DNA from 2 places in the Variovorax sp. 05L425 genome. Region 2 is predicted to be linked to the other one. Evidence: predicted binding sites of a transcription regulator. Region 2 holds the regulator's gene; the other holds the start of a gene.
What was found. Region 2 encodes NrdR, which represses ribonucleotide reductase genes. Its sites were predicted from a motif close to CACNANATNTNGTG; they were not measured.

Region 1 (7,031 bases), on a different contig from region 2:
GTGAGAGCAATTCTTGAATTCACTTTGTTTTTATCGAAAAAATTCAATCCCAGGACAGGGCGCCACCCGACTGATACTCGATCACACGGGTTTCGAAGAAATTGCGCTCCTTCTTCAGGTCAATCATTTCGCTCATCCAGGGGAACGGGTTTTCTTCGTTCGGGAAGAGCGTTTCGAGGCCGATCTGCTGCGCGCGCCGATTGGCGATGTAGCGCAGGTAGCCCTTGAACATGGAGGCGTTCATGCCGAGCACGCCACGTGGCATGGTGTCCTCGGCGTACTTGTATTCGAGCTCGACGGCCTTCATGAAGAGGGCCTTGATCTCTGCCTTGAACTCGGCGGTCCAGAGGTGCGGATTCTCGAGCTTGAGCTGGTTGATCAGGTCGATGCCGAAATTGCAGTGCATCGACTCGTCGCGGAGGATGTACTGGTACTGCTCGGCGGCACCGGTCATCTTGTTCTGGCGGCCCAGCGCGAGGATCTGCGTGAAGCCGACGTAGAAGAAGAGCCCTTCCATCAGGCAGGCGAAGACGATCAGCGACTTGAGCAGGGTCTGGTCGTTCTGGTGTGTGCCGGTGTGGAAGTTCGGGTCGCTGATGGCGTCGATGAACGGGATCAGGAACTGGTCCTTCTCGCGGATCGACGGCACTTCGTTGTAGGCGTTGAAGATCTCGCTCTCGTCCAGGCCGAGCGATTCGACGATGTATTGGTAGGCGTGCGTGTGGATCGCCTCTTCGAAGGCCTGGCGCAGCAGGAACTGGCGGCACTCGGGCGCCGTGATGTGGCGGTAGGTGCCGAGCACGATGTTGTTGGCGGCCAGCGAGTCGGCGGTCACGAAGAAGCCGAGGTTGCGCTTGACGATGCGGCGCTCGTCTTCGGTCAGGCCGTTGGGATCTTTCCAGAGCGCGATGTCGCGCGTCATGTTCACTTCCTGCGGCATCCAGTGGTTGGCGCAGGTGGCGAGGTATTTTTCCCAGGCCCACTTGTACTTGAACGGCACCAGCTGGTTGACGTCGGTCTGGCCGTTGATGATCCGCTTGTCGGCGGCGTTGACGCGACGCGTGACCGGTGTGGCCGCGGCGGTCGACGTCGCTGCCCGTGCAGGATGCACCGGAGCGCCGTCATCGAGCGTGCGCACGGCAGCGGCGGGCGACGAAAGCGAAGCAGGAGAAATTTGGGAAGCAATTTGCGAAGTCGGAAACTCCGACGAGCGGCCGACTTGCGCGCCGCTGTTCGATGTGTGCCGCAATCCTTGTTGCAGATCCTTTGGCAAGGAGGGCTTGACTTCTTCGTCCCAGGTCAACATAGAAAAATCCAATGCTCAAATTATGTGAGCAACGATGTGAGTTGCAAAGTGCTCCTTCACATCGCGCTCCAATTATGTTGTCGTTATGTTGTTCGCATGCATCGCAAATTGTCAGGCGATGCCGCGAACGACCTCCACTTCATGCCGACATCATTGGCATGCTTCGCACGTCGGATCATCGACACCGCAGAACGCGATGTCGGTTGCGGGGATCGCATTCAACTGCGCTTGTGCTGCGAGCGCAGCAGCTTCGAGCGCGCTCATGCCCGACGACGAGTCGCCGTTGCCCGATGACACCGCGTTGAGCCGGCCCGATTGAACGGTGGACTTCTCGGCGTGCGTCGCGCTCTGCGTGCGCAGGTAGTAGGTGGTCTTGAGACCACGCAGCCATGCGAGCTTGTAGGTGTCGTCGAGCTTCTTGCCCGATGCGCCGGCCATGTAGATGTTGAGAGACTGCGCCTGGTCGATCCACTTCTGGCGACGCGCGGCGGCTTCGACGAGCCACGTGGTCTCGATCTCGAACGCGGTGGCGTAGAGCGCCTTGACGTCCTGCGGCACGCGGTCGATGGGACGCAGCGAACCGTCGAAATGCTTGAGGTCCATCACCATCACGTCGTCCCACAGGCCCAGGCGCTTGAGGTCGCGCACTAGGTAGTGGTTGATCACGGTGAACTCGCCGGAGAGGTTGGACTTGACCGAGAGGTTGCCGAAGCAGGGCTCGATCGAGGCATCCACGCCGATGATGTTGGAGATGGTCGCGGTCGGTGCGATGGCGACGCAGTTCGAATTGCGCATGCCGTCGGCCTTGATCTTCAGGCGCAGCGCGTCCCAGTCGAGGGTGGACGAGCGGTCCACTTCGACGTAGCCGCCGCGCGCCTTCTCGAGCAGGTCGAGCGTGTCAGGTGGCAGCACGCCCTTCTCCCACAGCGAGCCCTTGTAGCTCGAATACTTGCCGCGCTCGCGGGCCAGGTCGGTCGAGGCCCAGTAGGCGTGGTAGCAGATCGCTTCCATCGATTCGTCGGCGAACTGCACGGCTTCCTGCGAGGCGTAGGGGATGCGCAGTTCGTACAGCGCGTCCTGGAAGCCCATCAGGCCGAGGCCGACCGGACGATGGCGCAAGTTCGAGTCGCGCGCCTTCTTGACTGCGTAGTAGTTGATGTCGATCACGTTGTCGAGCATGCGCATCGCGGTCGAGATGGTGCGCTTGAGCTTCTCCTGGTCGACCTTGCCGTCCTTCAGGTGCTGCAGCAGGTTGACCGAGCCGAGGTTGCAGACGGCGGTTTCGGTGTCGCTGGTGTTCAGCGTGATTTCGGTGCAGAGGTTCGACGAGTGAACCACGCCGGCGTGCTGCTGGGGCGAGCGCACGTTGCAGGCGTCCTTGAACGTGATCCACGGATGCCCGGTTTCGAACAGCATCGTGAGCATCTTGCGCCAGAGGTCGGTTGCGGCAATGGTGCGGCTCGGCTTGAGCTCGCCGCGCGAGGCCTTTTCTTCGTAGGCGACGTAGGCGGCCTCGAAGTCGGCGCCGAACTTGTCATGCAGGTCGGGCACGTTGGAAGGCGAGAAAAGCGTCCAGTTGCCCTTTTCCATCACGCGGCGCATGAACAGGTCGGGAATCCAGTTCGCCGTGTTCATGTCGTGCGTGCGGCGGCGGTCGTCGCCGGTGTTCTTGCGCAGTTCGAGGAATTCCTCGATGTCGAGGTGCCAGCTTTCCAGGTAGGTGCAGACGGCGCCCTTGCGCTTGCCGCCCTGGTTGACCGCGACCGCCGTGTCGTTCACCACCTTGAGGAAGGGCACGACGCCTTGCGATTCGCCGTTGGTGCCCTTGATGTGGCTGCCGAGGGCGCGCACGCGCGTCCAGTCGTTGCCCAGGCCGCCTGCGAACTTGGAGAGCAGCGCGTTTTCCTTGATCGACTCGTAGATGCCGTCGAGGTCGTCGGGCACGGTCGTGAGATAGCAGCTGGACAGCTGCGAGCGCAGCGTGCCGCTGTTGAACAGCGTCGGCGTGCTCGACATGAAGTCGAAGGAGGACAGCACTTCGTAGAACTCGATCGCGCGGGCTTCGCGGTCGATCTCGTTCAGCGCAAGGCCCATCGAGACGCGCATGAAGAAGGCTTGCGGAAGCTCGATGCGCGTCTTGCGCACGTGCAGGAAGTAGCGGTCGTAGAGCGTCTGCAGGCCGAGGTAGTCGAACTGCATGTCGCGCTCGGGCTTGAGCGCGGCGCCCAGGCGGGCCAGGTCGTACTGCAGCAGCTTCTCGTCCAGCAGTTCGTTGTCGACGCCCTTCTTGATGAATTGGGGGAAGTAGTCGGCGTAGGCCTGGGCCCGTTCCGCAGCCGGCACTTCGCGGCCGATCACTTCCTTGAAGATCGTGTGCAGCAGCAGGCGGGCGGTGGCGAAGGTGTAGTCGGGATCTTTTTCGATCAGCGTGCGGGCGGCGAGGATCGAGGCCTTGTAGACCTCGTCGAGCGGAACGCCGTCGTAGAGGTTGCGCATCGTCTCGGCGACGATCGGAGCGGCGGTGATGCTGTCGCCCAGGCCGATGCAGGCCGACTCGATGAGGTCCTTGAGCTCGTTGAGGTCGAGCGCGACTCTTTCGCCGCGGTCGAGCACGTGCAGTGCGGGCGTCGCGACGGGTGCGTCCTGCTCCCCTTGCTTCGTGCGTTCCTGGGAGCGGCGTTCGCGGTAGAGCACATAGGCGCGGGCGATCTCATGGTGGCCGCCGCGCATCAGGCCGAGTTCGACCTGGTCCTGCACGTCCTCGATGTGGAAGGTGCCGCCGCCCGGACGCGAACGCACCATGGCGCGCACGACGGCCTGGGTCAGCGTATCGACGGTCTCGCGCACGCTGGCGGAAGCCGCGCCCTGGGTGCCGTGCACGGCCAGGAAGGCCTTCATCATCGCGATCGCGATCTTGTTCGGCTCGAAAGGCACGACCGCGCCGTTGCGGCGAATGATCTGGTAGTGCGCGAGGGCGTTGCCAGCGGGCGAGCCGGCGACGTCTCGGTTTTGCGGCGTCGAGGGTACGGCGCGAGGGGTGGAAGGGGTGTTCAGTGCAGTTTGCATGCGATCCTCGTTTGGCAATTCTTGTTGGGCTGCGGTGTCGTTGTGGCCGCTGTTTCCGGCTGTAAGCGCCGGGCAGAGCACACTATATCTAGTGGCAAGGGGGGCTACAAGCCACTAGATATAGTGTTTTCCACAAATCGCAACGATTGTGAAACGTGTCTGTGGCCGGTCGGGCGGCAGCGAAGCCGCATCATTGCTGAAACGAGGTGGCGCAGGCCGCTATTCATGCGCTTTCCGGGCGCAAATCGGCTGGAAATGCGCATGGATACTGCGCTGCCGACTCTGGCGTGGCAAAGCGCGCGTATCGCCTCGCGGCGCATCGCCTGTGACTTCGCGATTGAAAAAAACTTCAGGGCTCGAGAGTGTTGGGCGGAAACATCGTCAGATCCCAGCCGAGCTGTTCGCGCAGCTGGCGCCAGTCGAATCCGGGGCCCGGATCTTCCTTGCGGCCGGGCGCGATGTGTTCATGGCCCGCGATGAACGAGATCGCATGGCGCTGCGCGATCGCCGGACAAAGGCTGGCCAGGGTCTCGTACTGCGCATGCTCGAAGGTGTCGCCTTCCAGCCCTTCGAGTTCGATGCCGATCGAGTCGTCATTGCAGTTCGAACGGCCGCGCCATGACGAAGCGCCGGCATGCCATGCGCGATCGTCGCAGCTCACGAACTGCCACAGCTCTCCATTGCGCCGCACATAGAAGTGGGCGGAGACTTCGAGACCACGGATGCCGGAAAAATAGGGATGTGCGTCCCAGTCGAGGCTGTTCGTGAAGAGTTGCTGGACCTCGTCACCGCCGTAGCGGCCGGGCGGCAAGCTGATCGAATGCAGCACGATCAGGTCGATCTGCGCGTCCGTGGGCCGCGGCCCGAAATTGGGGGAACGCAATCGCCGGGCGAAGCGATACCAGCCGGATTGCCAGAGCCCTGTGTCGGCTTCACTCATCGCCGCCGAGGCCGTTGGCATCGTCGCCGTGGGGCGTCGAGATGCCCAGGCGCGCGATCCGGTAACGAATCTGCCGCAGGCTCAGTCCAAGGCGCGCGGCGGCGGCTGTTCGGTTGAAGCCGGTTTCCTGCAGCGCGCGGACGAGGATCTGCCGCTCCTGCTCATCCAGATAGCTTTGCAGGTCGCGAGGCACTGCGGGAGCGGGGCGGGCGTGGGCGCCCGTTTCTGCGGCGGATGCCGGCTCGGGCTGTTGCACCGGTCCAGCAGGCAACGGCTCGTTGGGGATTGCCGTTCCGCCGCCCATGAGATCGAGATGGAGCACATCGCCGTCGCTGAGGGCCACCGCGCGGTGCAGGAGGTTTTCGAGCTCGCGGACGTTGCCATGAAGCGGGTGTTCGGCGAGCCGCTGCAGCACATCGGCGGAAAGCGTCGGCACCGGCATGCCGGCATCGCGGGCGATGCGCGCGAGCAGGGCGTTGCACAGCGCGGGCAGGTCGCCGCGGCGGTCGCGCAGCGCGGGGACCGCGATCTCGATCACGTTCAGGCGGTAGAAGAGATCCTGCCGGAACCGGCTGGCCTGCACTTCGGCATGCAGGTCCTTGTGGGTCGCGCTCACGATGCGGACATCGACGGCGTCTTCCTGCGTCGAGCCGATGGGCCGGACGCTGCGCTCCTGGATAGCGCGCAGCAGCTTCGACTGCATGGCCAGCGGGAGGTCGCCGATCTCGTCGAGGAACAAGGTGCCGCCGCGTGCCGCCTGGAAGTAGCCGTCGCGGTCTTGCGAAGAGCCGGTGTATGAACCCTTGCGCGCGCCGAAGAACTCGGCTTCGAGAAGATTTTCGGGAATCGCACCGCAGTTGACGGCGACGAAAGGTCCGTCGCTGCGCTGACTGCATGCATGCACGGCGCGCGCGACGAGCTCCTTGCCGGTGCCGGACTCGCCGCGCACGAGCACCGGTGCCATGCCGCGCGCCACCTTGGCGATGCGCGCCTTGACGAGACGCATGGGTTCGGAGTCGCCCACCAGACGTCGGAGTGCCGCGACGCCGCTGTCCCCGATGGCGATGGTGGTCGCCATCGTTGTGCCGTCATCCACAGGCCGCAGTGCCTTGACCGGCGCCGGCTGCGAAGGCGCCTGCACCGCCGACGCCACCACCGAGCGGAATTGCTTCAGGTCGACCGGCTTGGTGAGGTAATCGAAGGCGCCGGCCTTGAGAGCCTCCACCGCGTTCTCCGCCGATCCATAGGCCGTCATCACGACACAACGCTCGCTGCGCTGATCTTGCTGGATGCGCTGAAGGATCTCCATGCCGAGGCCGTCGGGCAGGCGCATGTCAGTGATCACTGCATCGAAGCGGCCGGCATCGAGGTGCTGCCAGGCCTCCGACACGCTGCCGGCGGCCTCGACGCGGTAGCCCTCGCGCAACAAGGTGAGTTCATACAGCGTGCGCAGGTCGGGCTCGTCGTCGACGACCAGGATCTGGGCAGGCTGCGACGCGGAGGTGTTGGGGGTGCTCACGCCGCTATTGTGTCAGTCGGCTTTCGGCCGAGGCAAATGCCACGAAGAACTCGTTGCCCTCGGGGCCCGCCGCGGACAGGGCGCGGCGCTCGTAGCCGATGGTCGCGCCGTGCTGTTCGCACAATTCGCGGCACAGGAACAGGCCGAGTCCGCTTGAGCGGCTCTCGGAGGAGAAGAAGGGCTCGAACAGGTGCCGCTGC
Region 2 (7,031 bases):
GCCCTGGCCGCTCGGCCAGACCTTCGCCAATCGGGCGAAGAACAGCTGATGGGCTGGCTCCAGTCGCGCAAACCTGCGCCCGAAGTCGCTGTCGCTGTAGCCACCGATCTCGAACCCACCGCCATTGAACGCACCACAGCCGCCAGTCCTCAGGAACTGCCCAAGCAACAGGCCGCCGTCGCATACTGGCTGAGCAAGAAATACCGCGTGGCGGTCGAGCCGCTGACCGTATTGGTCGCCGAAGCTTTCGACCTCGGCAAGCGCACGAAGCTCGATCCGACGCTCATCCTGGCCATCATGGCGGTCGAATCCAGCTTCAATCCGTTCGCCCAAAGCCAGGTCGGCGCGCAGGGCCTGATGCAGGTCATGACCCGCATCCACGGCGAAAAGTACGAAAGCGCGGGCGGCACGCTGACCGCCTTCGACCCGGTCACCAACATGCGCGTGGGCGTCAAGGTGCTGCAGGAATGCATCGCCCGTGCCGGTTCCCTCGAGGGTGGACTGCGCTTCTACGTCGGCGCCGCCAATCTCACGGACGACGGCGGCTATGCCTCGAAGGTACTGGCCGAGCATGAGCGGCTGCGCCAGGTTGTCGCCGGGCGTGCGCCCGCCATCACGGCTTCGACGACGCCCGCAGCGCGCCCGAATTCTGTTCCCGTCGTGAGCCCTGCGCCCGCCAAGCAGCCGGAGACGGATCCCGAGCGCGTCGCCTTGCTTGGCAATTCGTAGGCTTTTCGAGACGACGGCGATCGTCGTCAGCTACACTCGGCCAGCACGCGACTGGCGATAGGCGCAACCCTTTTCAGGTGCATTGCGCTGACGTGGACTACCACTGGGAAGCGTGCCGCCTGCGGTCTTGAGCAGGTGTTCCGCCGTTCGCCTGGGCAGCCCTTGTTTGGTTGAAGAACAAGGACCATCGTCTTGAAGGACTGCCATGTACCACCGCAATCAACTGGTCGAACAGACCGATCCTGAAATCTGGGCTGCCATCCAGGCCGAAAACGCCCGTCAGGAACACCACATCGAGCTCATCGCGAGCGAAAACTACGCGTCCCCGGCCGTCATGGCCGCACAGGGCTCGCAACTTACCAACAAGTACGCCGAAGGCTATCCCGGCAAGCGCTACTACGGCGGTTGCGAGCATGTGGACGTGGCCGAGCAACTGGCCATCGACCGCGTGAAGCAACTCTTCGGCGCCGACGCCGCCAACGTTCAGCCGCATTGCGGCGCCTCCGCGAACGAAGCCGTGATGCTGGCCTTCCTGAAGCCCGGCGACACCATCATGGGCATGAGCCTGGCCGAGGGCGGCCACCTGACCCACGGCATGCCGCTCAACATGAGTGGCAAATGGTTCAACGTGGTGAGCTACGGCCTGAACGCCAAGGAAGAGATCGACTACGACGCGATGGAGCGCAAGGCGCACGATGCGATGCCCAAGCTCATCATCGCGGGCGCATCGGCCTATTCACTGCGCATCGACTTCGAGCGCTTTGCCAAGGTGGCCAAGGACGTCGGCGCGATTTTCATGGTCGACATCGCCCACTACGCCGGCCTTGTCGCCGCCGGTGTGTACCCCAACCCGGTCCCCCACGCGGACGTCGTGACCTCCACCACGCACAAGAGCCTGCGTGGCCCGCGTGGCGGCATCATCCTGATGAAGTCGCAGCACGAAAAGGCGATCAACAGCGCCATCTTCCCCGGTCTCCAGGGCGGCCCGCTGATGCACGTGATCGCGGCCAAGGCCGTCGCTTTCAAGGAAGCACTCTCTCCGGAATTCAAGACTTACCAGCAACAGGTGGTCAAGAACGCCCAGATCGTGGCCGAGACGCTCACCCAGCGCGGCCTGCGCATCGTGAGCGGTCGCACCGAGAGCCACGTGATGCTTGTCGACCTGCGCGCCAAGGGCATCACCGGCAAGGAAGCCGAAGCCGTGCTGGGCGATGCCCATATGACGATCAACAAGAACGCCATTCCCAACGATCCCGAGAAGCCCATGGTCACCAGCGGCGTGCGGATCGGCACCCCGGCCATGACGACCCGCGGCTTCAAGGACGAGGAAGCCCGGATCACCGCCAACCTGATCGCGGACGTGCTCGAAAACCCGCGCGATGCGGCCAACATCGAGGCCGTGCGCGCCAAGGTGAACGCGCTGACCAGTCGCTTCCCGGTCTACCGCTGATCCCATGACTGCCGTACCCGGCGGAGCTGTCGCATGAAATGCCCTTTCTGCGGCCACCTCGAAACGCAGGTCGTCGAGACCCGTGTTTCGGAGGACGGCGACTTCGTCCGCCGCCGCCGGCAGTGCGGCGCCTGCGACAAGCGCTTCACCACCTACGAGCGCCCGGACGTGAACTTCCCCGTCGTCGTCAAGAAGGACGGCAGCCGTGCCGACTTCGTCGCGGCGAAGGTTCGTGCCTCGATGATGCTGGCCTTGCGCAAGCGGCCGGTCAGCATCGAGCAGATCGACACCGCATTGCTGCGCATCGAGCAGAAGCTGCTTTCCAGCGGCTTGCGCGAGATCGAATCGACCAAGGTGGGCGAACTCGTGATGCGCGAGCTCAAACGGCTCGACAAGGTGGCCTACGTCCGGTTCGCTTCGGTCTACCGCAGCTTCGAGGATGTGGACGAGTTCAGGCAACTGCTGAGGGACATTTGAAAAATCCCCAGCGGCGTCATCCCTGATTGCAATTGCTCGAGCCGCAGTCGCCTCGCTTGTCGGGGTCGCAGACCTTCGGCCGGCCGGACATCGAAAGAACGACGGAACTGCGTCGCCCCGTTTCCGCCTTGAATGTCAGGCACCCTGCGCTGCCCCGCGCGAAGCCATTGGCGTCGAAGGTGATCGTATTCCTGAAGCCGTTGCCGGTCGCGGAATCGATCTCAACGCCTGCTCGGAGCGCTTCGAATGCGCGCAGCACTTCCGTTTCGTTGCCGACGGTGGTTGCCACCTCCCAGCCGTTGGCCCAATCCTGATTCCTGGGAAGAAGCCTGACCCTCTGCGAACGCTTCATGGCCTCGGTCCGTGCCACGCTCAACGCGGCAACGAAATCGCTGGTGTTGGAAGCCAGCCGCTGATTGAGCAGCAGATCCCGAAAATTGGGCACTGCGATCGCGCCCAGGATCGCGACGAGCGCGACCACGACCACCATCTCCACCAACGTGAAGCCACGGGCTCGATTGCGAAATGCAAGTAGAGCGTTCATTGCCAGCACCTGCTTTTGTCGTCGCCGTCACAGCCCTTGAGCCCCGTACTTTCGATCCAGATGTTGCCGACCGCAGGATCCGAGAACCCGGCCCTCAGGTTGGCCGTCAGCCTGATGCACCGGCCAGCGTCGTCCCGTCCGTCGCATGCATCAACATCGATGTCGTACTTGCTGCCCGCATCACTGTCGCCTGAGAACTTCTTGTGCGCTGCATTGGTCTTGTACCTTGCGCGTTGGGTATAGACGCGTTCCTGCTGCTGCATCTCCTGCATGAGTGCGGTACGTGCTTCCGCGCGCCAACCTTTTCGCATTGAATCCATGTAAGACGGATAGGCGATGGCGGCAAGAATGGCCACCAGCGCCACCACGATCATCAGTTCGATCAGCGTGAAGCCGCGCGACAGAAGCCGCCGCGCGGTCGTCGGGCGCTTCATTTGTTGACGTCCTTGAAGTTGAGGACTTCACGCCAGTTGAGGCGGCCGGCAACTTGCGAGACCTCGTCTCCCGAAATGGGGCTCACGATCGAGGTCCCCGGCCCGGAACCCGTTTTCGTACCCAGGTTGATGACGGACGTCTTCTTGGTCTCGACGCGGCGGCCGAATGAATCCGTCGAGCTGAAGGCGCCCTCGCCTTCCTGAATCACCAGCGGCGAACTGAGCAAGCCGGTCGTCGACGGAATGCAGGTATTGCCCGATGCCAATCCGGTCATCGCATTCACGGCGCAGCTGTGGCCGCCACCGCCGGCGCCGCAAGCGTTGGAATTGGGAATCAAGGTGTTGAACACCAGATGGCCATCGCTCAACACCATTTGCGAGACTTGGCGTTCGCCTTGACTCGTCGCGTCCGGCAAGTCGAAGTACCAGCCCCGACGGTGCGACTTCTTGCCGTCGTAGTTGCCATAGGCGAAAGCGTCGCCTGAAATGGTGAACTGGCCTGCATGGTTGACGTCCGGTTGCACCTGCCGCACTTGCAACTGGGTGCGCGTCTCGGTGGCAGGAATGACCGTGTCGTTGTCGTACACGCCATAGAGCGTTTGGACGTCGCGGCTGGCCAGGTCATCGACTTCGACGAATTTGCCGGTACCGAACAGCACGATCGCGCCGCCGTCGGGACCCACACCCACTTCCGGCGCGATGGTGATCGGCTGTCTCCTTCCCTGGCCATCCCTGGCAACCATCAGCGGCGCGCCACTCAACGCCAAAGCGCTGGACTCGTTCCACGGCGCGGTCTTCGTGAAGTCGAACTTCCACAAGTTGCCCTGCGTATCGCCGGCATAAAGAAAACGGGTCATGTTGTCAGACGTGGTGTAGTCGCCAACCGGGCCCAATGCGTTGGGCATCGTCGCGTCAGCAGGGTCCGGCAGCACGATCTTGAAATAGTCTTGATTGAGCACCCACGGCGCACCGGCTTGCTTGTCCAACGAAAGCAGGAACAGGGCCGCTGCCTTGTTCGCGTTGCCGTTGTTGAAGCCAGAGGGCACCACGGCAAACCAACGGTAGACGGCGGCCCGGCCACTCGCGGCGGCATTCGTGCGGAATCTCAGGATGCGCGGCGCCTGCGTGACGTAGCCCATATCCGGGTCATCGGCGCCTGTGAACTCCCACATCACATGACTTGCAGAGAATCGGGCCGGATCGCTCACGTCCAGCGCGAACACGCCGCGCGCACCACCGCCCATGCCGGAAACCAGCGCGGTCTTCCGCGTTCCGTTTGCCATGTCGACTTTGCTCGCCGCGGGACTGCCGTCCACGTTGGGTTGGTGCACGTAGTCCGGCGAGGTGTAGGCGCCCAGCTTGGCATACAGCGCACGCGGCACGTAGGCGAACAACTCGTCGCCGGTGCCGGCGTCCAATGCGTGAAGCATGCCGTCATTGGCGCCCACAAGGACCGCTTGCACACCGCCGCTTTCGACCAGCAATGGCGTCGCGTTCGCGACGTCACCCATGACCGAATCGCGCGTTCTGAACATGCCGCCGATCTTGTCGGTTTCCATCGAACGATCGCCGCGCAGGTAGTCGATGCGAGATTCACCGAGATCGTCTTTGGCCTCGGTCGGTGAGTAGGGTTCGGTGTCCAGGTAGCCCCTCAATGTGCCGTCAACCTTCAGCGCTCTCCAAGTGAACTCGGCCCCGCTTCCGGAACTGAGCATGGTGAAGATGCGCCGGGTATCCGGGTCGCGCACCGGAATCGGGGGGTGGGCCTGAGGATCGCCGGTCAGCCGGTCGCCGGCGTTCCAGAGCGGCACAGGGTCCTGGCTCACCGCGCCATTCGCATAGCTCAGCTTGTAGGCGAGCACCGAGCCGGACCAGCGAGTGCTGTCCATTCGAGGAACATAGAGGCTCGCTCCCTTCGAGGCGATGCGCGAACTCGACAAGGCACCACCCGCGAGGCTCCCGCTGGCTTCACCGACATTCGTGAAGATCTTGCGGATGGCCGCGATCATTTCCCGCGGCTTGCTCGCGAGAAAGTAATTCGCCGGCTTCGGCATTCCATCGTCGTCCAAGCCCGATTGCCATTCGGCGTTCGAAAGCGACTCTTGGGCTTCGGGTCCAATGGCGGTCACAAAGGGATTGCCATCGTTGTTCTTGTCGTCAAAGCCACCGTACTTCGCGGCAAGATAGAACGCGCTGCCGCGTTGCTTCTCTTTGACGGTGCCCAAGCCAGAATCGTCGACGTCAATGGTGTAGGTCTTGACGCGCACATCGGGGTAATCGTCGCGAATTTTTTGCGTATTGGCCCAATAGGCCAGTCCGGCCCAACCCAAGGAACCTTGGTCATAGCCCACATTCAACGTGGCGATGTTCGCCGACGTGATTGCTTGCCTGTTCTTGAGGGTATCGGTATAGGCAATGGCGCGCGGCCCGTCGGCGTTGCCGCGCGTCATCAATGTGGTGTTCTTTCCCGACGGGTCCGGGTAGGCGACCGCCTCGTTGTTTTCAAAGGCGCCCACGATCTTCGACCAGAAGGTGGTGTCGGGCTCCGAGGTTTCGACTGGACGAGCGCCGGCCCAACCATCGCGGCCGTCGGTCTTCAGCCCCGGGAGGGAGCCATCATGGTGCGTGTGAAGGTCCCCGATCACCACGACGTGGTTGCGTTGACAGCTCGAGATGACAGGGTCCCATCCGCTCTTCGCGCCCTCGCCCCACTTGTCCGTCATGTTGTAGACAGGGAAGCCGCCCTTCATCCCTGTCGTCATGCCTTTGGCAGCCTCGGGCGTCGGCGCTTGACCCTGCAAATAGCGAAGAGACTCGTAATACATCTCCCCGACCGGATCAAAAGTCTTGTAGGTGCCAGGCGCCAACCCGGTACGCCCGAATCGATTGAGATAGTTCACCACGCCACTCGCCCCCTCGTCGCTCGAAAGGGGGTTGGCGAGGAATACACCCGTATTTGCATCCCACTCCGCAGTGGCATTCGCGATCCGTTCGAACTTGCCGTTCTCAACCACAGGTCCTGTGAACTTCATGGGCGCTCGCAGAACACCGCCGTAGCGCGCGTTTCTCTGGTCCATCAAATAGCCGAACGCGGCGAATCGCATCTTCTCGGCGTTACTTTGAATCGTGCCCACAGGCTTGTACTTCCCGTTTGGATACTTCAGGCAAAGGTCGCTGCGAATAGGACCTTCTTCCGCCGAACACACCTCGACGCGGGCGTAGTACGGCGCTGCGCCAAGAGGACCAAAGCTTTGATCAGCCCCCGGCTTGCTGCATGTGCCGGACGAAGTCGATCCCACGAACAAGTAGTTGCCGCAATTGGAAAAATTGACTGTGCCGTCCTTCTCCACGAGCTCGTTCGCAACCAGCGGCGTCAGTCTGTCGAGATTGCCAGTCA

Region 1: AC1DN9_RS19665 (ribonucleoside-diphosphate reductase subunit alpha) is a predicted target of NrdR. The motif match lies at 4,485-4,498, and genes of this name have one in related genera.

What each region holds. Positions count from the first base shown of each region.
Region 1 is NZ_JBFTNY010000017.1:21,265-28,295, forward strand. Features, by position in the region: gene AC1DN9_RS19660 (ribonucleotide-diphosphate reductase subunit beta) at 44-1,306, opposite strand; gene AC1DN9_RS19665 (ribonucleoside-diphosphate reductase subunit alpha) at 1,457-4,372, opposite strand; gene ampD (1,6-anhydro-N-acetylmuramyl-L-alanine amidase AmpD) at 4,722-5,333, opposite strand; gene AC1DN9_RS19675 (sigma-54-dependent transcriptional regulator) at 5,305-6,831, opposite strand; gene AC1DN9_RS19680 (two-component system sensor histidine kinase NtrB) at 6,836-7,031, opposite strand, start outside.
Region 2 is NZ_JBFTNY010000012.1:118,860-125,890, reverse strand. Features, by position in the region: gene AC1DN9_RS15555 (transglycosylase SLT domain-containing protein) at 1-729, shown strand, start outside; ZMP/ZTP riboswitch at 767-893, shown strand; gene glyA (serine hydroxymethyltransferase) at 935-2,179, shown strand; gene nrdR (transcriptional regulator NrdR) at 2,213-2,656, shown strand; gene AC1DN9_RS15540 (GspH/FimT family pseudopilin) at 2,673-3,200, opposite strand; gene AC1DN9_RS15535 (type IV pilin protein) at 3,197-3,634, opposite strand; gene AC1DN9_RS15530 (pilus assembly protein) at 3,631-7,031, opposite strand, start outside.